One region of the Streptosporangium jomthongense genome, then DNA from elsewhere that is predicted to be linked to it. Evidence: riboswitches for the same ligand, from Rfam matches in the RefSeq annotation. Region 1 holds a riboswitch; the other holds the start of a gene.
What was found. A riboswitch is a leader RNA that binds a small molecule or an ion and turns the genes downstream of it on or off. The one in region 1 is predicted to bind S-adenosylmethionine.
Positions count from the first base shown of each region.

Region 1 (4,207 bases):
CCCAGGGGCCGAAGGCGAACCTGCGGGGGTGCGGGGTGTCGAGGCGGTCGAGCAGGCGGCGGTCGGCGGGCCGTACCCTCAGCAGGCCCGACGACTCGTCGATCTCGCCGCGGTCGCGCAGCGCGGAGATCAGCGGGTCGGTCGAGCGGCTCACGCTGGGTGCGGGCAGCCTGGCCTCGACGAGGGACCTGGCGGTGACGGCGCCGGGCAGGGTGGGGCTCTGCGCGACCCATCGCCCGCCGCGGTGCTCGACCCTGACGTCGGCGCCGAGGAAGGTGACCACGCCCGCCCTGGCCAGGGCCTTGAGCTCCTCAAGCCGGGGGCCGGGCGGGCCGCTGGCGACGTAGCTGAAGAAGCCCTCGAACCACCGGTCGGAGATTCCCCGTTCGGCGAGGACGCCGTTGACGGACAGTAATCCGAGGATCAGGGCGTGGTCGGCACTGTACGCGGAGTCGGAGCGTCGTTGCAGGTCGGCGGCCATGTAGCCGTCCATCCACCGCCGCAGTCCCGCCTGGTCGCCGAAGCGGATCCGCTCCAGCGGCCGGTCGAGCCGGTCCAGGTCGAGCCGGTCGGCGTGCCGGGGTACGGCCTTGCGGATCAGCAGCCGCATCCCGGGGCTGCGCCATTCCTCTGCGGCGAACCGTTCGGCGAACTCCGGCCAACCGGTCCTGACCCGTTTCGGATGGCTGTTGAGGAGTTCGTGGTAGTAGGCGAAGGCGAGTTCCTTGGCGGCCAGGGGCCACACGTCCCGCCGGAAGTTCCACGGCCCCTCCCCCAGCGCCCCCGCCGTCAGGAAGCGCGGCGCGGGCGGCCGGAGCCCCTGGAAGCGGTAGGCGGTCTTGGCGTGGTACGGCACACCGCGCCGTGACCCCACGTGCAGCAGCGGTTCCCGCCCGCTGGGCAGGTAGACGAGCTCCCCGTCGTGTTCCCTGACGAACCGGCCGCCCCTTCCCGAGGTGAGCAGCACCATCAGGTCGACGAAGGCCAGTCCCAGGCCGCGCACGATCACCGGTTCGCCGGCGGGCAGCCGGTCCAGGCCGAGGTCGAGGTCCGCGGTGTAGCCGGTCGGCAGGTAGCGCAGGCCGCTCTCCCTTGCCAGGGCCGTCAGCCCGCGTTCCTCCGCCGCCGGGGTGACGTCGCCGTGTCCCTGCGCGAGGATCACGGCGCCCACCTCAAGGGTCGTCCCGTCCTCAAGCAGTACGGCCTGGCCTCCCGGGACGTCGGTCAGGTCGAGTGCCCGGGTCCGGTGCACGTGCACCCGGACACCGCGGGGGGCGGTGTCCACGGCTCGCCGGAAGGCGTGGGTGAGGTAGGCGTTCTGCACGGGCCGGGGGACGAAGCGTCCGGGGTCGCAGCCAAGCCACTCGGCCAGCGAGGGGCCGGGGCGGATCGGGCCGACGCACCGGACGGACTCGTCGGTGAAGAGCGTCACGTCGGCGGCGGCGGAGTTCATCCAGAGCAGGTCGGGTTGCCGCTCGCGCCAGACCCTGCCGCCGCCCGGCGGGTAGGGGTCGATCACGTGGACGTCGAGCGACGGCCAGCTGAGCAGTTCGGCGGCGTTGGCGCAGATCCGCTCGACCAGGCAGGTGCCGGTCGGCCCGGCGCCGACGATCGCGATGGAGGCGCTCACGCCGACCACTCCCCTCTCGTACGGTCCGTCACAGCGCTGCTCTTCGATGGGGCAGGTCCCAGTCGGGGGTGGCGGGCTCGACCGGCACCCGCCACGGGTCGGTCTCCCCCGTGGGGGAGGCGAGCACGGTGAGGTCGGTGTTCTCGCGGAAGGCGGGGTGCTGGTAGAGGTCCCTGGCGTAGTCCCACAGGTTGGGGAAGGCGGTCAGCGGGCGCTCGCTGATCCTGGCCGACGGGTTGTCGCTCACGTCGAACCTGACCAGGGTGGGCCAGAGCCGTACGTCGGACTCGGTGACGGCGGAGCCGAACAGGAACCTGCGGCCGGCGAGCCTGGCGTCGAGTTCGTCGAGGAAGCCGATCACGGCCTTCCTCGCCCGGTGGTACTCCGGTTCGGTCGTGGCGGCGGAGACCCGGCCCGCGGCGGTGTTGGCGTACTCGTAGACGCGCGCGTTGAGCGCGTCGATCTCGGGCCGCAGTTCCTCGGGGTAGAGGTCGGCCTCGGGGTCGCCGCCGAAGCGTGTGCCCAGGTCGATGGTGATGTCCGGGAAGTTGTTGCTGACGATGCGCCCCCCGTACTGGTCCCACAGCACCGGCACGGAGACGTGTCCGTCGAATCCGGGTTCGGTCGCCTCGTAGACCTGCCTGAGGGTCGCGAAGCCGTTGACCGGGTCGGCGCCGCGCCGCTCGCGGAACGCCCACCCCCTGCCGTCCCGCTCGTCGTCCACGTAGGACAGCGAGACGACGTCCTGCAGCCCTTTGAGGGAACGCACGATCGCCGTACGCTGCGCGTAGGGGCAGACCGCCGCGACGTAGAGGTGGTAGCGCCCGGCCTCGGCGGGGAACTCCCCGGTGCCGTCGGCGGTGATCCGTCCCTGGAAGGGGTAGCGGGGGCCGGGCCTGCCACCGGGCCGGTAGCGGCCGTGGGTGTCCAGGTCCACTGGGCTGGCGTAGTTGAGTGTGATCTCGGACATGTGACACTCCCAGGGCATGCCTCGGTGACCCGTGCGGGTCCGCGCTTGCGGCACGCCGACCGTGCCACCCGGTCCTCCCCGGGGGCACCCCGCCGCGGTGCGAGGGTTGCCGGTCAGCGAGCCGGGGCTTTGCACTGACACTCTTAACCTAGTTAGACGGTAGGAAATACATAGATCTCTGTCAACCCTTAAAGTCGGGGGATGTCTCATGAGATCGTCCGCGTGGTCTACCGCAAGTACGACGGCTCGCTGCACTGGAACCACCCGGCCCTGCTCCTCGGCGAGGACGAACACGGCGTGTGGGTCGGCTGCCCGCCCGGCAGCAGCGGCAGGCGGGGGCAGGAGCCGCCCGTCGTCTGGGACGAGCCGTTCGTGATCCTCTTCCCCCGTGACGCCTGGTGGACGGCCACCTTCAACGCGGCGCCGTACAAGGCCGAGATCTACTGTGACGTCTCGACCGTGCCGCGCTGGGACGGCGACGAGGTGACCATGGTCGACCTCGACCTCGACGTGATCCGCATGCGCAAGGACGGCCGGGTGCTCCTGGACGACGAGGACGAGTTCGAGGAGCACCAGGTCCGCTACGCCTACCCCAGGGAGATCGTGGAGGGCGCCCGCGCCTCGGCCGCCGCGCTGATGGAGGCCGTCACCGCCAGGACGGCCCCCTTCGCCTCACCTCCGCACTGGCTCTCCCTGGTCTCCGGGAACCGCTGAGAAGGACGTCACCGCCCCGGGCTCCACCGGCCCGCCGACCGCTCCCTGGAGTCGGGGTGGGTGACGAAGTTCGGCGAGAGCCGCTCCTGGTCGTAGTACCGGTGGAAGACCGGGGTCGCGGCCCCCGAGATGGGCGGGACGATCCAGCTCCAGTCGGCCGGGCAGATCCTGCCCGCGCTCTCCTCCCGCGCCACGTGCGTCAGGAAGCGCCTGGACTCGGCGTGGTGGTCGGTTATGGTGACCCCCGCCCTGTCGAAGGAGTACAGGACCGCCACGTTCAGCTCGACCAGCGCGTGGTCGCGCCACAGCGAACGCTCGTTACGGGTGTCCAGGCCGAGCCGCGCGGCGACCAGGGGCACCAGGTTGTAGCGGTCGGGGTCCGCGAGATTGCGCGCCCCGATCTCGGTCCCCATGTACCAGCCGTTGAACGGCGCGGCCCGGTAGCAGACCCCGCCGATCTCCAGGCACATGTTCGAGATCGCCGGTACGGCGTGCCAGCGCAGCCCCAGCCGCTCGAACCACGGATAGGCCGGGTGGGACAGCGGCACCTCTAGCACCGCGTCCCCGGGGATCGTGGACAGCACAGGCGGCCCGTCGCCCATCGAGACCGCCAGGGGAAGCACGTCGAAGGGCGTGCCCCGGCCGCCCGGCCAGCCGAGTTTACGGGCCATCGTGGTGAACCCGGCGTTGCGCGGATCGCCGACGACCGAACCGTCGTCCATCGCGTACCCCGCGTAACGGATGAGCTGCTCGTTCCAGATCCTCGGCCCCGGCGCCCCCGGCCGGTCCTGGGCGAAGATCGTGATCATCGGCCGGATCCGGCCGTCGGAGACGGCCTCACGGAGATGGTCGACGCACTCGACGGCGACCCCCTCGACCGTGTTCACCCGGCG
Region 1 is NZ_JBHSBC010000014.1:347,174-351,380, reverse strand. It holds gene ACFOYY_RS16335 (FAD/NAD(P)-binding protein) at 1-1,630, opposite strand, end outside; gene ACFOYY_RS16330 (glutathione S-transferase C-terminal domain-containing protein) at 1,659-2,600, opposite strand; SAM riboswitch class IV at 2,637-2,749, opposite strand; gene ACFOYY_RS16325 (DUF402 domain-containing protein) at 2,802-3,314, shown strand; gene ACFOYY_RS16320 (nitric oxide synthase oxygenase) at 3,323-4,207, opposite strand, start outside.

Region 2 (4,207 bases), on a different contig from region 1:
CGGATGACGTAGCCGGGGTTCCAGGTGGGCTCGGTGGCGAGTTCCATCCGGGGAGCCAGGCGCAGCAGGGCGCCGAACGACTCGGCCAGCTCGATCCTGGCCAGCGGGGCGCCCAGACAGAAGTGGATGCCCGCGCCGAAGGAGATGTGTGGGTTCTCCGTACGGCCGAGGTCGAGGCGGTCGGGGTCGGCGAACACCTCGGGGTCCCGGTTGGCCGATCCGAACAGCAACGCCACCTCCGCGCCACGCGGGATGTTCACCCCGCCGACCGAGATGTCCTCAAGGACCCAGCGCTCGAACATCTGCAGCGGGGTGTCCCAACGCATCAGCTCCTCGATCGCCGTGGGCAGCAGGCCGTGGTCGGCGCGCAGCCGTTCCAGCTCGGCCGGGTTGCGGAACAGCGACCACCAGCCGATTCCGGTGACGTTGACGGTCGCCTCGTGACCCGCGTTGAGCAGCAGCACACAGGTGCCGACCAGTTCCTCCTCGGTCAGGGTGTCACCGCCGTCGGCGACCAGGGCCAGGGCGCTGATCAGGTCGTCGCCGGGGTTCGCCCGGCGGGCGCGGGCCAGCTCCGACAGGTAGCCGGAGAACTCCTCCGCCGCCCGTACGGCGGTGCGCTGCGTCTCGGGCGACGGGTTGAGCTCATACATCCCGCAGATGTCGGCCGACCAGGGCCGCAGCAGGTGCCGGTCCGCCTCGGGGACGCCGAGCATCTCGGCGATCACGGTCACCGGGAGCGGTTCGGCGACCTCCGCGATGAGGTCGCCGCCGCCACGTGCCACGAAGTCCTCGACCAGCCCCGTGGCGATCGAGGCGACCTTGGGCCGCAGCGCCTCGACCATCCGCGGGGTGAACGCCCGGGAGACCAGGCGGCGCAGGCGGGTGTGGACAGGCGGCTCGACGTCGAGCATCCCGGCCCTGACCACCCGCCAGAACGGGTCGAGGAAGGGCGGCTCCTCCGGCCTGCCGAACTCGGCGTGCGTGGCCACGTGCAGGTAGGACCGGCCGAGTCTCCGGTCGCGCAGCAACGCGTTGACGTCGGCGTGCCGGGCGACCAGCCACTGGCCCGTCGGCTCGAAGAAGGTGACCGGCCGCTGTCTCAGCTCGGCGTAGGCGTCATAGGGGTAGGCGACGAATTCCGGACTCCATGGGTCAAAACGCACAAACCCATGCTAGGGCTCCGGAGTCTTCTCGACGGCCCGGGAACGACGGCGGGCCCGGATGTTGAGCAGCTCGACCACCAGCGAGAACGCCATCGCGAAGTAGATGTAGCCCTTGGAGATGTGCTGTCCGAAACCCTCCGCGAGCAGCACGACGCCGATCAGCACCAGGAACGACAGCGCCAGCATCTTGATCGTCGGGTGCTTGTCCACGAAACGGCTGATCGGCCCCGAGGCGAAGAGCATCACCACGACCGCGACGATGACCGCGATGACCATGATGGCCAGCTCGTCGACCATGCCGACCGCGGTGATCACCGAGTCGAGGGAGAAGACGATGTCCAGCACCATGATCTGCAGGATCACCATGCCGAAGGAGGCCGCCGCCTTCCGGCCGCCGGAGTGGTCCTCGCCGTTCTCGGTGTGGCCGTGGATCTCGTGAACGCTCTTGACCAGCAGGAACAGCCCGCCGAGGATCAGGATCAGGTCGCGTCCCGATATCTCGTGCCCGAAGATCTCAAAGAGCGGGGCGGTGAGCCGTACCACCCAGGACAGGGCGAGCAGCAGCGCCAGGCGGCTGACCAGGGCGGCGAGCAGGCCCAGTCTGCGGGCGTTGTCACGCTGTTCCGGCGGGAGTTTCCCCGCCAGGATCGAGATGAAGATGATGTTGTCGATGCCCAGCACGATCTCCAGAGCGATCAGCGTGAGCAGACCTATCCAGCTCGCCGGGTCGGCCACCCAGTCCATCGGGTCCTCCAGTTTCGGTGGGGAGAGCGCCGCCCGCGCGCGGCGCGTGACCTGACGGGCGTTCACGGTCACAGCTCCAGACGATCGGACAGAACCGGAAGTTCCTCAGGATCACCGCCGAAACTCCAGCCCTCCGGACCCCTTCCCGCAGACTTGCCAAGCACCGCCTCTGTGTGGGTATAGTCCGGTTCGTAGGTCATGAGTGCCAGCGACAAGCCCCGGCTAGCTGGCCGGCAACCCTCGCGTCCGCGGCGGGGTGCCCCGGGTGAGGACCTGGTCCGGCACGAGGTGTGCCGGGCAAGCGCGGGCTCCAGCACCAAGGCCATGGCTTGGGGTCCGATGACCTCCAAGGAGCTTTGGCGTGTCCGCACTGACGATCTTCACCTCCGCCGCCGCCGCCGAGACCGTGACCGTCCCGGCGACCCGTGTCCCCGACGACCGGCCGATCCCCGCGGTCCTCGGCGCCGACCTTGAGGTGCCCGTCAGGGGCGGCAGGCTGGTGCCGTACGCCAACCTCGACTACGCCGCCAGCGCCCCCTGTCTTGAGCCGGTGAGCGCCGCCGTCGCCGCCGCGCTCCCGGCCTACTCCAGCGTCCACCGCGGCGCCGGATACGCCTCCCAGCTGACCACCGCCCGCTACGAGCAGGCCAGGCACACCGTGCGGGCCTTCGTCGGGGCCCGCCCCGATGACGCGGTGATCTTCACGAGGAACACCACCGACGCCACCAACCTGCTGGCCCGCAGCCTGCCCGCCGGGACCACCGTGGTGGTCTTCGAGACCGAGCACCACGCCTCGCTCCTGCCCTGGGCCGACGTCGTACGGCTGCCCGCCCCGGCCTTCCCCGGTGAGGCCGTCCGCGCCGCCGACGACGCGCTGGCCGCGATCGACGGCCCCAAGCTGCTGGTCGTCACCGCCGCCTCCAACGTGACCGGCGAGCTGTGGCCGATCGCCGCGCTGGCCCACATCGCCCACCGCCACGGCGCCCGCGTCCTGGTCGACGCCGCCCAGCTCGTCCCGCACCGCCGCCTCAACCTGACCGCGCTCGACTTGGACTACGTGGTCTTCTCCGGTCACAAGCTCTACGCCCCGTTCGGCACCGGCGCGCTGATCGGCCGCTCCGACTGGCTCTCGGTCGCCGAGCCGTACCTCCGGGGCGGCGGGGCCGTCAGGGCCGTCGAGGACGAGACGACCGACTGGCACGACGACCCCGAGGCCCGTCACGAGGCGGGCACGCCGAACGTGCTGGGCGCCATCGCGCTGGCCGCCGCCTGCGACGCGCTGAGCGCGACCGGCTGGGACGTGCTGGTGCGCGAGGAGGAGCGTCTGCTGGCCCGCCTGCGCACCGGTCTGGCCGGGATCGAGGGTGTGCACGAGCTGTCCCTGTGGGGCCCCGACCACGCCCGCGTCGGCATCGTCTCCTTCGTCGTGGACGGCTTCACCGCCCGTGAGGTGGCCGAGACGCTGTCCGGCGAGTACGGCATCGGCGTGCGGGACGGCAAGTTCTGCGCCCACCCCTTCGTCAGGCACCTGCTCGGCGCCAAGGACGGCGGCTGCGACGACGTCACCGCCTCCGCGGTGCGCGCCTCCATCGGCGTCGGCAGCACCACCGAGCACGTCGACCGTCTCGTCGAGGCCCTGCGGGATCTCGTCACGCGCCGCTGACGTGACAGCATGGGGCTATGACTGAGCCCCGGGAAGTGAACGTGGGGATCGGGGCCGGAGCCGACGCCGTCGCGGGAGCGGCGGCGGCCGGCAAGGAGCTGGCCACCGAGGACATGGTCCTGAACATCGGCCCGCAGCACCCCTCGACCCACGGCGTGCTACGCCTGCGCCTGACGCTGGACGGCGAACGGATCAGCGCCGCCGAGCCGATCGTCGGCTACATGCACCGGGGCGCGGAGAAACTGTTCGAGGTCAGGGACTACCGGCAGATCATCGTGCTGGCCAACCGGCACGACTGGCTGTCGGCGTTCGCCAACGAGCTGGGCGTCGTGCTCGCGGTCGAGCGGATGCTCGGCATGGAGGTCCCCGTCAGGGCCGTGTGGGCGCGCACCCTGATGGCCGAGCTGAACCGGGTGCTCAGCCACCTGATGTTCCTCGGCTCCTACCCCCTCGAACTGGGCGCGATCACCCCCGTCTTCTACGCCTTCCGCGAGCGCGAGACCCTCCAGGCCGTGATGGAGGAGATCTCCGGCGGCCGGATGCACTACATGTTCAACCGGGTCGGCGGCCTCAAGGAGGACCTGCCGTACGGCTGGCTCGACCGGGTGACCCTGGCCGTCGCCGACGTACGGCG
Region 2 is NZ_JBHSBC010000005.1:20,211-24,417, forward strand. It holds gene ACFOYY_RS07510 (cytochrome P450) at 1-1,166, opposite strand, end outside; gene ACFOYY_RS07515 (TerC family protein) at 1,176-1,976, opposite strand; SAM riboswitch class IV at 2,105-2,220, shown strand; gene ACFOYY_RS07520 (aminotransferase class V-fold PLP-dependent enzyme) at 2,272-3,573, shown strand; gene ACFOYY_RS07525 (NADH-quinone oxidoreductase subunit D) at 3,591-4,207, shown strand, end outside.
Region 2: another riboswitch for S-adenosylmethionine. It lies ahead of ACFOYY_RS07520 (aminotransferase class V-fold PLP-dependent enzyme); the one in region 1 lies ahead of ACFOYY_RS16330 (glutathione S-transferase C-terminal domain-containing protein).